3 regions of the Pseudorhodoferax sp. LjRoot39 genome follow, and region 3 is predicted to be linked to each of the others. Evidence: predicted binding sites of a transcription regulator. Region 3 holds the regulator's gene; each other region holds the start of a gene.

Region 1 (4,842 bases), 150 kb from region 3:
CCGCCCCGGCCCGCGCGCCGCTGCGCTGCGCCGCCCTCTCCGAACCGCGCCGATCCCCCCCCATGAAGTTCCCCCTGGGCCCCCTGCCCGCGACCCGCCGATGGCGGCAGATGGCCACCCACGCGCCGACCCCGGAAATCCCCGACGTGGCCCACAACCTGGCGCGCTTCAGAACACGCGTGCTGGTGGCCGGCGCCATCGTGCTGTGCGCCTTCGGCATGCTGGGCGCGCGCCTCGTGCACCTGCAGATTGCGCGGCACGAAGACCTGGCCGCACAGGCCGAGGGCAACCGCACGGCCATCGTGCCCGTCGTGCCCCAGCGCGGCCAGATCCTGGACCGCAACGGTGTGGTGCTGGCCTCCAACTACTCGGCCTACACACTGGAGATCACACCGTCCAAGGCCGGCAACGTCGAGGAGACCATCGACCGCCTGGCCGAGGTGGTGGACATCGCGCCGCGCGACCGCCGCCGCTTCAAGCGCATGCGCGAGGACGCGCGCAGCTTCGAGTCGCTGCCCATCCGCAGCCGCCTGACGGACGAAGAGGTGGCGCGCTTCGCCGCGCAGCACTACCGTTTCCCGGGCGTGGAGATCAATGCGCGGCTGTTCCGGCAGTACCCGCTGGGCGAGACCGGCAGCCACGTGCTGGGCTACATCGGCCGCATCAACCAGCGCGAGAAGGCCGCGATGGAAGACTGGGACGAGGACGAGCAGGCCAACTACCGCGGCACCGACCACATCGGCAAGCTCGGCATCGAGCAGAGCTACGAAAAGCAGCTGCACGGCCAGACCGGCGTGGACGTTCTGGAGACCGCAGCCAGCGGCCGTGCCGTGCGCGAGCTCAGCAGCCACCGCGCGAGCGCGGGCAACACGGTGATGCTGACGCTGGACATCCAGCTGCAAAAGCTCGTCGAAGACCTGTTCGGCGAACGCCGCGGCGCGCTCGTGGCCATCGACCCGCGCAACGGCGAGGTGCTGGCCATGGTGTCCAAGCCGACCTTCGATCCGAACGCCTTCGTCGAGGGCATCGACCAGGACAGCTGGCAGGAGCTCAGCGAGTCCATCGACAAGCCGCTGCTCAACCGTGCGCTGCGCGGCACCTACCCACCCGGCTCGACCTACAAGCCCTTCATGGCGTTGGCGGCGCTGCAGCAGGGCGTGCGCGGCGCGCGCGACATCGTCAACGACCCGGGCTACTTCAACTACGGCGGGCGCCGCTTCGGCAGCCCCGAGGGCAACCTGGGCGCCGTGGACATGCGGCGTGCGATCCAGCATTCGTCCAACACCTATTTCTTCTCGCTGGCCGTGGACATGGGCGTGGACGCCATCCACGACTTCATGGCACCGCTGGGCTTCGGCCAGATCACGGGCATCGATCTGCCGGGCGAGGTGCGTGGCGTGCTGCCCAGCATGGACTGGAAACGCCAGGCCTACAAGCGCGCCGACCAGGGCCGCTGGTTCCCGGGCGAGACCGTCTCGCTGGGCATCGGCCAGGGCTACAACAACTTCACCATGCTGCAGCTGGCGGTGGCCGAAGCCACGCTGGCCGCGGGTGGCATCAAGCACCAGCCGCACCTGGTGCGCGCGCTGCAGGACCTGTCCAGCGGCCAGATCACGCCGCAGCCGCAGCCGCCCGGCGAAGACCTGCACTTCGCCCCGCGCAACGTCGACGTGGTGCGCGACGGCCTCGTCGCCGTGATCAAGGAAGGTACCGGCAAGCAGGTGTTCGCAGGCGCGGCCTACAGCGCGGCCGGCAAGACCGGCACGGCCCAGGCCGTCACGCTGCGCCAGGGGGCCAAGTACAACGCCCGCGCGATGGAAGAGCACCAGCGCGACCATTCCTTGTTCGCGGCCTTCGCGCCGGTGCAGGCACCGCAGATCGCCCTGGCTGTCATCGTCGAGAACGCGGGCTGGGGCGCGGCGGCAGCGGCACCGATCGCGCGGCGGGTGTTCGACTACTGGCTGGACCCGCACCGCAGCGAGCGGGCGGAAGAAGTGCACTGAGGCTGGCGCCGGGCGGACGCCGGGCGGACCTACTGCACCGCCTCGTGCGCGTGCGCCACGGCCTGCGGCGCGACATACGGCGACTCCACCACGCGGTCCACGGTGCAGAGCAGCCCGGCCCCCAGCATCGACTCGTACTGGTCGCGCGTGACAGGCATGCGGAACAGGGCGGCCGCGCCGTCGACATGGTCGGCCCGCAGCCATTCGAGGCAGCCCTTGCCCAAACGGTAGCGGTGCGCTCCCTCGGGAACGTAGATGCCCAGTTCGTGCAGCTTGTCTCGAACGTTCATGGCGATCTCCCGATGGAGGTTGGTGTGCAGTCTGAACCGGCGTGCGCGCCGCCGGTGCCGCACGGTAGCCTGTCCTGCGCAGCAGGCCAGGGAAAGATGGCGCCCGGGTTTCGCTCCGGGCGAGCGGGAGAGATCTGTTCTCCGACAGCCACGCAACCCGTGGAACCAGAAGCAGTCACGCCTGGGGCCAGCATAAGGGAGTCGTGTGACAGCTCCGGCAAGCCCCCAGAGGACGCGGGTGGTTGGCGCCGGCTGGCCGCGGCCGTGCTGCCGGCCCGCCCATGCACTGGCCTGGCGAGGCCTGCGCCGCCGCCTGCCATGTGGCGGGCGACGCCGTGCCGCATCCGCAGCAGTTTTTTCCCCCACCACTTGAACCGCCACGATTCGCCCTTATGATTAGCACTCGCTGGGGATGAGTGCTAACACTGCATTCAACCCCACGTTTTTCAGACCAGCAGCCGCCGGCTGCCCCCTTTCCAACGCTCTTCAGGAGATGCAATTGAAACTTCGTCCTTTGGCCGATCGCGTGATCGTCAAGCGCATTGACAGCGAAACCAAGACCGCCTCGGGCATCGTGATCCCCGACAGCGCCGCCGAGAAGCCTGACCAAGGCGAGATCCTGGCCGTGGGTCCGGGCAAGCTGGACGACAACGGCAAGCGTATCGAACCGAACGTCAAGGTCGGCGACCGCGTGCTGTTCGGCAAGTACTCGGGCCAGACCGTCAAGGTCGATGGCGACGAACTGCTGGTGATGAAGGAAGACGACCTGTTCGCAGTCGTCGAGAAGTAAGTTCTTCTCGCCTCGCACCCTCTTACTGAATCGAATCCGGAGAATTACACATGGCAGCTAAAGACGTCATTTTCGGCGGTGAAGCCCGCGCCCGCATGGTCGAAGGCGTGAACATCCTGGCCAACGCGGTCAAGGTCACCCTGGGCCCCAAGGGCCGCAACGTGGTTCTGGAGCGCTCGTTCGGCGCCCCCACCGTGACCAAGGACGGCGTGTCCGTGGCCAAGGAAGTCGAACTGAAGGACAAGCTCCAGAACATGGGCGCCCAGATGGTCAAGGAAGTCGCTTCCAAGACCTCCGACAACGCTGGCGACGGCACCACGACCGCAACGGTCCTGGCCCAGGCCATCGTGCGCGAAGGCATGAAGTACGTGGCCGCCGGCATGAACCCGATGGACCTGAAGCGCGGCATCGACAAGGCTGTCGCAGCCCTGATCGTCGAGCTGAAGAAGGCCTCCAAGGCCACCACGACCTCCAAGGAAATCGCGCAAGTCGGCTCCATCTCGGCCAACAGCGACGAATCCATCGGCAAGATCATCGCTGACGCGATGGACAAGGTCGGCAAGGAAGGCGTCATCACCGTCGAAGACGGCAAGAGCCTGGACAACGAGCTGGACGTCGTCGAAGGCATGCAATTCGACCGCGGCTACCTGTCGCCCTACTTCATCAACAACCCGGAAAAGCAAGCCGCGCTGTTGGACAACCCCTTCGTGCTGCTGTTCGACAAGAAGATCAGCAACATCCGCGAACTGCTGCCCACGCTGGAAGCCGTCGCCAAGGCCGGCCGTCCGCTGCTGATCATTGCCGAAGAAGTCGACGGCGAAGCGCTGGCGACCCTGGTGGTCAACACCATCCGCGGCATCCTGAAGGTCGTGGCTGTCAAGGCTCCTGGCTTCGGCGACCGCCGCAAGGCCATGCTGGAAGACATCGCCATCCTGACGGGCGGCAAGGTCATCGCTGAAGAAGTCGGCCTGACGCTGGAGAAGGTCACGCTGGCCGATCTGGGCCAGGCCAAGCGCATCGAAGTGGGCAAGGAAAACACCACCATCATCGATGGCGCCGGTGCCGCTGCCGACATCGAAGCCCGCGTCAAGCAAGTGCGCGTGCAGATCGAAGAAGCGACCAGCGACTACGACCGTGAAAAGCTGCAGGAGCGCGTGGCCAAGCTGGCCGGCGGTGTTGCCGTGATCAAGGTTGGCGCTGCCACCGAAGTCGAAATGAAGGAAAAGAAGGCCCGCGTCGAAGACGCGCTGCACGCCACCCGTGCTGCCGTCGAAGAAGGCATCGTGGCTGGTGGCGGCGTCGCGCTGCTGCGCGCCAAGCAAGCCGCTGGCACCATCAAGGGCGACAACGCTGACCAAGACGCCGGCATCAAGCTGGTGCTCAAGGCCATCGAAGCCCCCCTGCGCGAAATCGTCTACAACGCCGGTGGCGAAGCCTCCGTCGTCGTCAACGAAGTGCTGAACGGCAAGGGCAACTACGGCTTCAACGCTGCCAACGACAGCTACGGCGACATGATCGAGATGGGCATCCTGGACCCGACCAAGGTGACCCGTACGGCGCTGCAAAACGCGGCTTCCGTGTCCTCGCTGATGCTGACGACCGAAGCCATGATCGCCGAAGCACCGAAGGACGACGCTCCTGCCGGTGGCATGCCTGGTGGCATGGGTGGCATGGGTGGCATGGGCGACATGGGCATGTAATGCCTGCCCGGTGTGGCCGCCAGGCCGCACCAGCCAAGAAAAAGCCCCGCGGCGCAAGC
Region 2 (4,842 bases), 4.6 Mb from region 3:
CCGATGCTGTAGGTGCCGGCGTCGGCGGCGGTCTCGTCGGACGGCGGGGGGCAGGAGGCATCGGTGGTCATCGGCAGGGCATACGGAGGTGACAGGTGAAAGAGCAGGCGCATTCCTAGAATGACATCGGATTACAGATGACGTTTACGTCAACGTCAACCCAACCGGCAGACACTCCATGAACGCACTCGAAAGCCAGCTGCACTACCCCTTTGGTGATCAGATGCCGGAGCCGGGCAAGACCATGGAGGTGGTGCCCGGAATGCGTTGGATCCGCATGGCGTTGCCGTTCGCACTGGACCACATCAACCTCTGGCTGCTGCGCGACGAGATCGACGGCCGCGCTGGCTGGACCGTGGTGGACTGCTGCATCGCGCGCGGCGAGGCCAAGGCGCAATGGGAAGAGGTGTTCGCCACGCAGTTGCAGGGCCTGCCGATCCTGCGCGTGATCGTCACGCACATGCATCCGGACCACATCGGCCTGGCGCATTGGCTGTGCACGCGCTGGAACGCGCCGCTGTGGATCAGCGCCACCGACTACCACGTGGCCCGGCTCAATACCCAGGGCACCAGCGGCAACGGCGGCGAAGCGGCCGCTAACTTCTTCCGCAGCCACGGGCTGGCGGACCCGGCAGCGCTGGAGCAGGTGCGCGGCCGCACCAACTACTACGCCGACATGGTGCCGGACGTGCCGCGCCAGTACATCCGCCTGCTGGACGGCATGCACCTGAGCATCGGCGGGCGCGCGTGGCGCTGCATCAGCGGCTACGGCCATGCGCCCGAACACATCGCGCTGTACTGCGAAGAAGCGGCTGTGCTGGTGGGCGGCGACATGATGCTGCCGCGCATCTCGACCAACGTCAGCGTCTACGACAACGAGCCCGAAGCCAACGCGCTGCAGCTGTTCCTGGACTCCATCGACAAGTTCCGGCCGCTGCCGCCCGAGACCCTGACGCTGCCAGCCCACGGCAAGCCGTTCCGCGGCCTGCACACCCGCATCGACCAGTTGCACGATCACCACCGCCAGCATCTGGAGCGCGTCATGGAGGCCTGCCGCACGCTGGGCCCGCGCACCGGCGCCGACCTGCTGCCCGTGCTGTTCACGCGCAAGCTGGATCTGCACCAGACCACCTTCGCCATGGGCGAGGCCGTGGCCCACCTGCACAAGCTGTGGTTCGACGGCCAGTTGCAACGCCGACGTGGCGAAGACGGGGTCTACCGCTTCGCCCTCGCTTAGGCCAGGCTGAAGACGCGGAACCGAAGAGCGTCCGCCAGCATCCAACCTCGGTCGGGAAGGGGTTATCCACACCCCCGTCAAGGGCGCAGACAACGCCCTTAGCACTCACCACCGGAGAGTGCTAGTATTTCCCCTGAAGGAAAGGAATCTGGTATGAGTTTTCAAACTGGAACCACGTCCGTTGCGCTTGCCACGGCGAACCCATGGTCGCTGGTCCCGCCGCTGGGCAACCTGGACGCGTACATCTCCGCGGTCAACCGCATGCCCATGCTCACGCTCGAGCAGGAGCAGGAGTACGCGCGCAAGCTCAAGAACGACAACGATCTGGAAGCCGCCGGAAAGCTGGTGCTGTCGCACCTGCGCCTGGTGGTGTCCGTGGCCCGCCAATACCTGGGCTACGGCCTGCCGCACGGCGACCTGATCCAGGAAGGCAATGTGGGCCTCATGAAGGCCGTCAAGCGCTTCGACCCCGAACAGGGCGTGCGCCTGGTCAGCTACGCGCTGCACTGGATCAAGGCCGAGATGCACGAGTACATCCTGAAGAACTGGCGCATGGTCAAGGTGGCGACCACCAAGGCCCAGCGCAAGCTGTTCTTCAACCTGCGCTCGATGAAGCAGGGCTTCAAGGCCGATGCGGCCGAGGGCGAGACCCACCGCGACTCGCTCAGCGAGGGCCAGATCGAGGCCATGGCCGAGCAGCTCAACGTGAAGCGCGAGGATGTGATCGAGATGGAAGCCCGGCTGTCGGGCGGCGACGTGATGCTCGATCCCGGCCCGTCCGACGACGGCGAGGACAGTTACGGTCCGATCGCCTATCTGGCCGACGCCAAGCAGGAGCCTACGGCGCTGATCGAGTCGCGCCAGCGCGACCGGCTGGCCAGCGATGGCATCAGCACGGCCCTGGCCGAGTTGGACCCGCGCAGCCGGCGCATCGTCGAGGAGCGCTGGCTCAAGGTCAACGACGACGGCTCTGGCGGCATGACGCTGCACGAGCTGGCGGCCGACTACGGCGTGAGCGCCGAGCGCATCCGCCAGATCGAATCGGCGGCCATGAAGAAGATGAAGAAGGCGCTGGCGTACTACGCCTGACCGCCGGCTCCCTCCTGCAAAACGCCAGCGCCTGCGCTGGCGTTTTGCTTTCTGGACGCACGATCCGGGTTCGGGGATTCGATTCAAGGCCGGGCGAGCAGCGTGTCCGGCTGCAGCGCGCCCACGACCACCGGCGGGCCGTTCAGGCGCTGAACCTGCAAAGGGTGGACATACTGGGCCGAAGGCACGGCCGTTCCGGCCTGCACGACCTGGTATGCCAAGGCCATGCCGCGGTCGTTGACCCGGTAGTCGTAGCGTGCAGGCTGCATGAAGACGCTCCAGTCGGTTTGGCGGCTGTTGACATCGGTGTGCTCCACCGGAATCTGCAAGCCGCCGCGCCCCACCAGCAGGTTGTTGGCCAACAGCACCCGTTCGGTTCCTGGCGCCGCGCGCACGAAGGTTCCGCCATGCGGGTGGTCGTTGACCAGGGTGTTGCTGGCGAGCTCCAGCGTATTGCGCTGATGGGCCAGCCCCTCGGCGCCGAAGCTCACCATGACGGAGTTCTCCGTCCTGCGCCCCTGCTGCACCACATTGCCCACCAGGCGAACCACCCCTCCATTGGGGAAGTCCATTTCGTAGCTGGCCCGGCCACCCTCTTCGTCGGTCAGGCGGTTGTAGAACACCTCGTTCACCGCAGCCCGGCTCTTGAGCAGGTGCCCCGTGTCGGCGTGGTGCAGGTAACTGCCCGTGATGCTGAAGCGGCCGATGTGGCCGACGTAGATGTTGTGGCTCTGGCCGTCGCCGTCGCCGTTGTAGCCGAACTCGCTGGACGCGACTTCCAGCTGGCTGTCGGGCTGGCTGCCGATGGTCAGGATGCCGTTCTGGTTGCCCCAGAACAGGCAGTGCGCAACCCGCAAGTGCCCGCCTTCGAAGCGGATGCCGGCGCCGTTCTTGTCCGCGACCTTCGCGCCGACGAAGTCGAAGCCCGAAATATCGAAGTCGCCGTTGCGGATGACCCAGATGGCTTTGCCCTGCGCACTGCGGCCGTCGGCGATCAGCCGGACGCGGCCACCGACGGCCCGGATCGTCAGCTGCTTCTGGCCCCAGACCGCCACGTCGCCCCGGTAGGTGCCTGCCTGCACTTCCACGGTATCCCCGCTGCGTGCCAGCTTCGCCGCGGCGGCGATCGAGAGCAGCGCCTCTTGCGGCCCGACCCGCCACACCTTGCCCTGCGGCAACGGTTGCTCCGTGAGCGGCGGAGCCGCCCGCTCCGGCACCGGTGGAACGACGAACACGGTGCGCCGCCGCTCGGCGATGGATGGTGCATCGAACCAGCCGCGCAACAGCCCCATGGCCGGCAGCGCCACGGTCTCGAGCTTGTTATGCCCCTGCAACCGACGCTCCGCGTAGTCCATCAGCTCGCCCGGCGTGCGGCCGACGCGCTGGTACGCCCACCAGCCAATGGCCAGCCCGACGAGCCCCCCGCACAGGATCAGCGCGGCCAGCCAATGCAGCCAACGTCCTCTCGACTTGCCTTTGCGGCTGGATGGTGCGCGCATGGCCGACCGCTCAACCGGCCTGCTTCAGCAACTGCCGCACATCGGCGAGCAACGCATCGGCCCCGGAGCCGTAACGCACGTACAGGCGCAGCCGCCCCTGCGGGTCGTAGACATAGCTGCCGGCCGAATGGTCCATGGTGTAGCTGGTGGGCGTCTTGCCTTCGACCTTCTTGTAGTACACCTTGAAGTCCTTGGCCAGCGCCGCCAGGCCTTCGGGCGAGGTGCGCAAGGCCAGGAAGCTCGGGTCGAAGTTCGCCATGTAGGCTTTCAGCACCTCGGGCGTGTCGCGCTCGGGGTCCACCGTCACGAACAGGCCTTGCAGCTTGTCGCCGTCCGCGCCCAGCGACTGCTTGACCTGGGCCAGCTCGGCCATGGAGGTCGGACAGACGTCGGGGCATTGCGCGAAGCCGAAGAACACCACAACCACCTTGCCGCGGAAGTCCTGCAGGCTGCGTTCCTGGCCGTTGTGGTCGGTCAGGCGGAAGTCCTTGGCATAGTCCGCCCCGGTGATGTCCACCGCCGTGAAGCTGGGCTTGGTGTCGGTGCAGGCGGCCAGGCAGCCGGCGGCGGCCAGCGCGATCAGGGTGCGTCGGTGGAGCATGTTCACAGGAGGTAGTGGTCCAGCAGCAGCGCCGCGAACAGGGCGGCCAGGTGAACCAGCGAGAAGCGGAAGGTCTTGCGCGCCAGCGCATCGGAGTAGTTGCGCCACAGCCGGAAGCCGTAGGCGCAAAAGCCGATGCTGAGCACCACGGCCGTGGCCAGGTAGAGCCACGAGCTCATGCCGTAGACGAAGGGCAGCAGGCAGGCCGCGAACAGGATCAGCGTGTAGAGCCAGACCTGCAGGCGGGTGAATTCGTTGCCGTGCGTCACGGGCAGCATGGGCAGGCCGGACTTGCGGTAGTCCTCTACGCGGTACAGCGCCAGCGCCCAGAAATGCGGCGGCGTCCACAGGAAGATGATCAGGAACAGGATCATGGCCTCCGGCCCCACATCGCCCGTCATCGCAGCCCAGCCCAG
Region 3 (4,842 bases):
ACCTCGGCCACGCGCTGCTCGCCCTGCACCTCGCCGACGTGGCTGAGCGTGGCCGCGCCTTCGCGCTGTTTGGCGACGACCAGGTGGTGGTCGGCACAGGCCGCCACCTGCGGCAGGTGGGTCACGGCCAGCACCTGGCGGTCGGTGCCCAGCTGTTTCATGAGCCGGCCCACGGTCTCGGCCACGGCACCGCCCACGCCCGAGTCGACCTCGTCGAAGATCAGCGTGGGCGCGCCGCCCAGCGCGCTGGTGGTCACGGCGATGGCCAGCGCGATGCGCGAGAGCTCGCCGCCGGACGCCACCTTGCCCACCGGGCGCGGCGTGCTGCCGGCATGGCCGGCCACAAGGAACTGCACCTCGTCCAGGCCATAGGCCGCCGGTTCGGCCAGCGGCTCCAGCGCCACGGCGAAGCGGCCGCCCTGCATGCCCAGGCTCTGCATGGCGGCCGTGATGGCCTTGGCCAGCTTAGGCGCGGCCTGGGCGCGGGCCTTGGCGATGCGCTTGGCCTCGGCCTCGAAGGCCGCGAAGGCCTGGCGCTCGTTGCGTTCCAGCGCGGCCAGGTCGGCGGCCGCGTCGAGCTTGGCGAGCTCCTCTTTCCAGCCGGTCCATAGGGCCGGCAGCTCGGCGGGCTGGCGCTTGTAACGCCGGGCCAGGCCCATCCACTGGGCCAGCCGCTCGTCCAGCGCCGCCAGGCGCTCGGGGTCCAGTTCGGTACGGCGCTGGCTGGCGTGCAGCGAATGCAGTGCGTCCTCGGCCTGGGCGAGGCTGTTGGCCAGCACCTCGGCCATCTCGGCGTATTCGGGGGCCACGTGCTGCTGCTCGGCCAGCGCGGCATGGGCGCGGGTGAGGCCGCGCAGCGCGCCCTGGTCGTCGTCGTCGAGCGCGGCGATGGCCGTCTGCAACGCATCGATCAAGGCCTGGGCATGGGACAGGCGGCCGTGATCGGCGTTCAGCGGCTCCCACTCATCATCGCCGGGCGCGAGCTTGTCGACCTCGGCGATCTGCCAGGCCAGGCGCTCGCGTTCGCGTTGCAGCGAATCCTGGGCCTGGCGCGCATCGGCCAGGCTGCGCGCGGCCGTGCGCCACCCGGCCCACAGGCGTTCCAGCGGCGCCAGGTCCAGGGCGGCATAGCCGTCCAGCAGGCCGCGCACGCTGGCGGGGCGGGTCAGGCTCTGCCAGGCGTGCTGGCCGTGGATGTCCAGCAGCAGTTCGCCCAGTTCGCGCAGCTGCGTGGCCGTGGCCGCGCTGCCGTTGATCCAGGCGCGGCTCTTGCCTTGCGCATCGACCATGCGGCGCAGCAGCAATGCGTCCGACGCGTCGAAGCCGGCCTGCTGCAGCCAGTCCAGCACGGCCGGTGTGGCATCGAACTCGGCACTGACCTCGCTGCGCGCCGCACCTTCGCGCACCACGCCTGCGTCGGCCCGGCTGCCCAGGGCCAGCTGCAGCGCATCGATCAGGATGGACTTGCCTGCGCCGGTCTCGCCGGTCAGCACCGTGAAGCCGCCGGACAGGTCGAGTTCCAGTTCGCGCACGATCACGAAATCGCGCAGTTGCATGCGCCTGAGCATCTTCAGCCGCCTCCGTTCCAGTGCAGTTTGGCCCGCAGCGTGTCGAAATAGTGCCAGCCCTTGGGATGCAGGAAGCGCACGCGGTGCTGCGAGCGCCGCACCGTGATGCGGTCGCCTTGCTGCAGCGAGGCCAGCGACTGCATGTCGAAATTGGCGCTGGCATCGCGTTCGGACACCAGCTCGACGGCCACCTCGGCCGGGTCGGCCAGCACCAGCGGCCGGTTCGACAGCGAATGCGGTGCGATCGGCACCAGCACCCAGCCCGGGATCGAGGGATGCATGAGCGGCCCGCCGGCCGACAGCGCATAGGCCGTCGATCCGGTGGGCGTGGCGACGATCAGCCCGTCGCAGCGCTGGTTGGACATGAAATGCCCGTCGATCTCGATGCGCAGCTCCACCATGCCCGAGGTCGGGCCGCGGTTGATCACCACGTCGTTCATCGCCCGCGCGTCGAACACGCACTCGCCTGCGCGCATCACGCGCGCATGCATGAGGCTGCGGTGGTCTTCCTCGTAGGCGCCGGCCAGCATGGGGGCCAGCGTGGTCTGGTAACCCTCCAGCGGGATGTCGGTGATGAAGCCCAGCCGGCCCTGGTTGATGCCGATCAGCGGCACGCCGTAGGGCGCCAGCTGCCGGCCGATGCCCAGCATGGTGCCGTCGCCGCCGACCACCAGGGCCAGGTCGCACTGCTCGCCGATGGCCTCGATGTCCTGGGCCTCGAACTCGTGCAGGCCGGCATTGGCCTGGGTCTGCCGGTCCACCACCAGCTCGCAGCCCTGGCTGACCAGGAACTGCGCGATCTCGCGCATGGCCGGTGACGGCGTCGAGGACGAACCGCCGAAGGCCGAAGGCTGGTACTTGCCGAACAGCGCGACCCGGCGGAACGTGGATTTCATTGGCAAATTACATCACTAAAATGTGCCAATGCTGGATGACAGAGCCAAGTTGTTGATGAAAGCGCTGGTCGAGCGCTACATCGCCGATGGCCAGCCCGTGGGCTCGCGGACATTGTCCAAGGCCTCGGGCCTGGAGCTGTCGCCCGCCACCATTCGCAATGTGATGTCCGACCTCGAGGAACTGGGCCTGATCGCCAGTCCCCACACCTCGGCCGGGCGCATCCCCACGGCCCGCGGCTACCGTCTGTTCGTCGACACCATGCTGACGGCCCAGCGCGACCAGCTGCCGGCGCAGCGCCTGGCGGCCGAGCAGCCGCAGAAGGTCATCGCCAACGCAGCCAACCTCCTGTCCAGCCTGTCGCAGTTCGTTGGTGTGGTGCTGGCGCCGCGCCGGGCCTCGGTGTTCCACCACATCGAGTTCCTGCGCCTGTCCGAGCGGCGCGTGCTGGTCATCATCGTCTCGCCCGACGGCGACGTGCAGAACCGCGTGCTGTTCACCGAGGCCGACTACACCCAGTCGCAGCTGGTCGAGGCGGCCAACTACCTGAACGCCAACTACGTGGGCATGGCCTTCGAGCAGGTGCGCGACAAATTGGCCAGCGAGGTCGAAACCCTGCGCAGCGAGATCGCCACGCTGATGCAGGCCGCCGTCAACCTGAGCACCGATGCCTCGGACGCGCAGGACGAGGTCGTGATCTCGGGCGAGCGCAACCTGTTGGCCATCAGCGATTTCTCCAGCGACATGCGGCACCTGCGCCGTGCCTTCGACCTGTTCGAGCAGAAGACGCAGCTGCTGCGCCTGCTCGACGTGTCCAGCCGCGCCGAGGGCGTGCGCATCTACATCGGCGGCGAGAGCCAGGTCGTTCCGTTCGAGGAGCTGTCCGTGGTCAGCGCGCCCTACGAGGTCGACGGCCAGATCGTCGGCACGCTGGGCGTGATCGGCCCCACGCGCATGCCCTACGACCGCATGATCCAGATCGTGGACATCACCTCCAAGCTGGTCAGCAACGCGCTGAGCCGGCCGCGCTAGCACCCCTACAATCGGCGCCGCCCGCCACCGGTCGCGACCGGTACGGCGCGGGGCCCTAGCTCATGTTGGTTAGAGCAGCGGACTCATAATCCGTTGGTGCCGAGTTCGACTCTCGGGGGCCCTACCAACACCCCTGCAGTGCTTGAGGCCATGCCCGATGGATGGCGCAGTGCCCATCGCAGGTCGGCCACATGTGTTCGCCGTGCCATCCGGGGCTTCTGCCACAGACCTGTCAGACTCGCACCACGACCTTCCTGGTGCCCTGGCCGTCATTTCCATCTGAGCGCACCGCAGTCCTGGAGCGCATGCAATGACGGAATCCATTCTCCTGACCACCGCACGGGTCACCACCTTCGATGGCGACCGGCTGCTGACCGGGGCCAGCGGCTTCTTCTTCGAGCGCGCGGAGCGGCTGTTCTTCGTGACGAGCCGGCACGTGCTGCAGGACGCGCCCAGCAAGCACCACCCCAACCGCATCGAGATCGAGCTGCATGTCGATGCCGTGAACCTCACGCGCTCGGCCATGCTGTCGGTCTGGCTGTTCAAGGACGGCAAGAGCCAGTGGCGCCAGGGCCAGGACTCGGGTGGCGAGATCGACGTCGCCGTCATCGAGATCGACCGTGCCACCGTGCCGGCGGCGGCCGAGTTCCGCTGCTTCACCGCCGCGCACCTGCAGGTCGAATTGAGCCAGGTCGAGGTCGGCACGGGGCTGCTGGTGGTCGGCTTCCCGCTGGGCTTTCACGACACGATGTACCACCTGCCCGTGGTGCGCCATGCCGTGATCGCTTCGGCCTTCGGCATCCGCTTCCAGGGGCAGGGCTTCTTCCTGACGGATGCGCGCACGCACCGTGGCACCAGCGGTGCGCCCGTCGTCATGCGCGATGCCACGGCCGGTGCAGCGCTGCCCTGGAAGCTGCTGGGCGTGCACTCGTCCCGCATCGACATGGGCACGCGCGACCTGGTGCTGGACGAGTCGCTCGGCCTGAATGCCGCCTGGTATGCCGCCATCCTGCTGACGCTGACGGCGTGATCGCTCAGTAGCCGCCCATGGTGGCCAGCCGGTCGGCATGAAAGCCGGCATCGCCGTAGCGCTCCTGCAGCACGCGCACGCGCTTCATGAAGAAGCCCATCTCGAACTCATCGGTCATGCCCATGCCGCCGTGCATCTGCACACCTTCCTGCACCGCCAGCGTGGCGCTGCGGCCGGCACGGGACTTGGCGACCGACACGGCGGCGCTGGCTTTTGCGGGGTCGGCGTCCAGCGCCTGCAGGGCCTGGCCCACGGCGGCGCGGGCCAGTTCGATGTCCACCATGAGCACCGCAGCGCGGTGCTGCAGCGCCTGGAATT

The links. Region 3 encodes HrcA, which represses chaperone genes, less so after heat shock. Its sites were predicted from a motif close to TTAGCACTCNNNNNNNNNGAGTGCTAA; they were not measured.
Region 1: groES (co-chaperone GroES) is a predicted target of HrcA. The motif match lies at 2,690-2,716, and genes of this name have one in related genera.
Region 2: rpoH (RNA polymerase sigma factor RpoH) is a predicted target of HrcA. The motif match lies at 1,336-1,362, and genes of this name have one in related genera.

Annotation. Positions count from the first base shown of each region.
Region 1 covers NZ_CAXUQL020000001.1:2,592,056-2,596,897, reverse strand. The annotation lists gene mrdA (penicillin-binding protein 2) at 111-2,003, shown strand; gene ACSQ4M_RS12280 (hypothetical protein) at 2,033-2,293, opposite strand; gene groES (co-chaperone GroES) at 2,793-3,083, shown strand; gene groL (chaperonin GroEL) at 3,134-4,783, shown strand.
Region 2 covers NZ_CAXUQL020000001.1:7,353,166-7,358,007, forward strand. The annotation lists gene ACSQ4M_RS34320 (MerR family transcriptional regulator) at 1-71, opposite strand, end outside; gene ACSQ4M_RS34325 (MBL fold metallo-hydrolase) at 179-1,237, shown strand; gene rpoH (RNA polymerase sigma factor RpoH) at 1,391-2,326, shown strand; gene ACSQ4M_RS34335 (hypothetical protein) at 2,410-3,825, opposite strand; gene ACSQ4M_RS34340 (SCO family protein) at 3,836-4,426, opposite strand; gene cyoE (heme o synthase) at 4,429-4,842, opposite strand, start outside.
Region 3 covers NZ_CAXUQL020000001.1:2,742,513-2,747,354, forward strand. The annotation lists gene recN (DNA repair protein RecN) at 1-1,556, opposite strand, end outside; gene ACSQ4M_RS12995 (NAD kinase) at 1,571-2,464, opposite strand; gene hrcA (heat-inducible transcriptional repressor HrcA) at 2,493-3,494, shown strand; tRNA gene ACSQ4M_RS13005 (tRNA-Ile) at 3,544-3,621, shown strand; gene ACSQ4M_RS13010 (trypsin-like peptidase domain-containing protein) at 3,805-4,524, shown strand; gene ACSQ4M_RS13015 (acyl-CoA dehydrogenase family protein) at 4,529-4,842, opposite strand, start outside.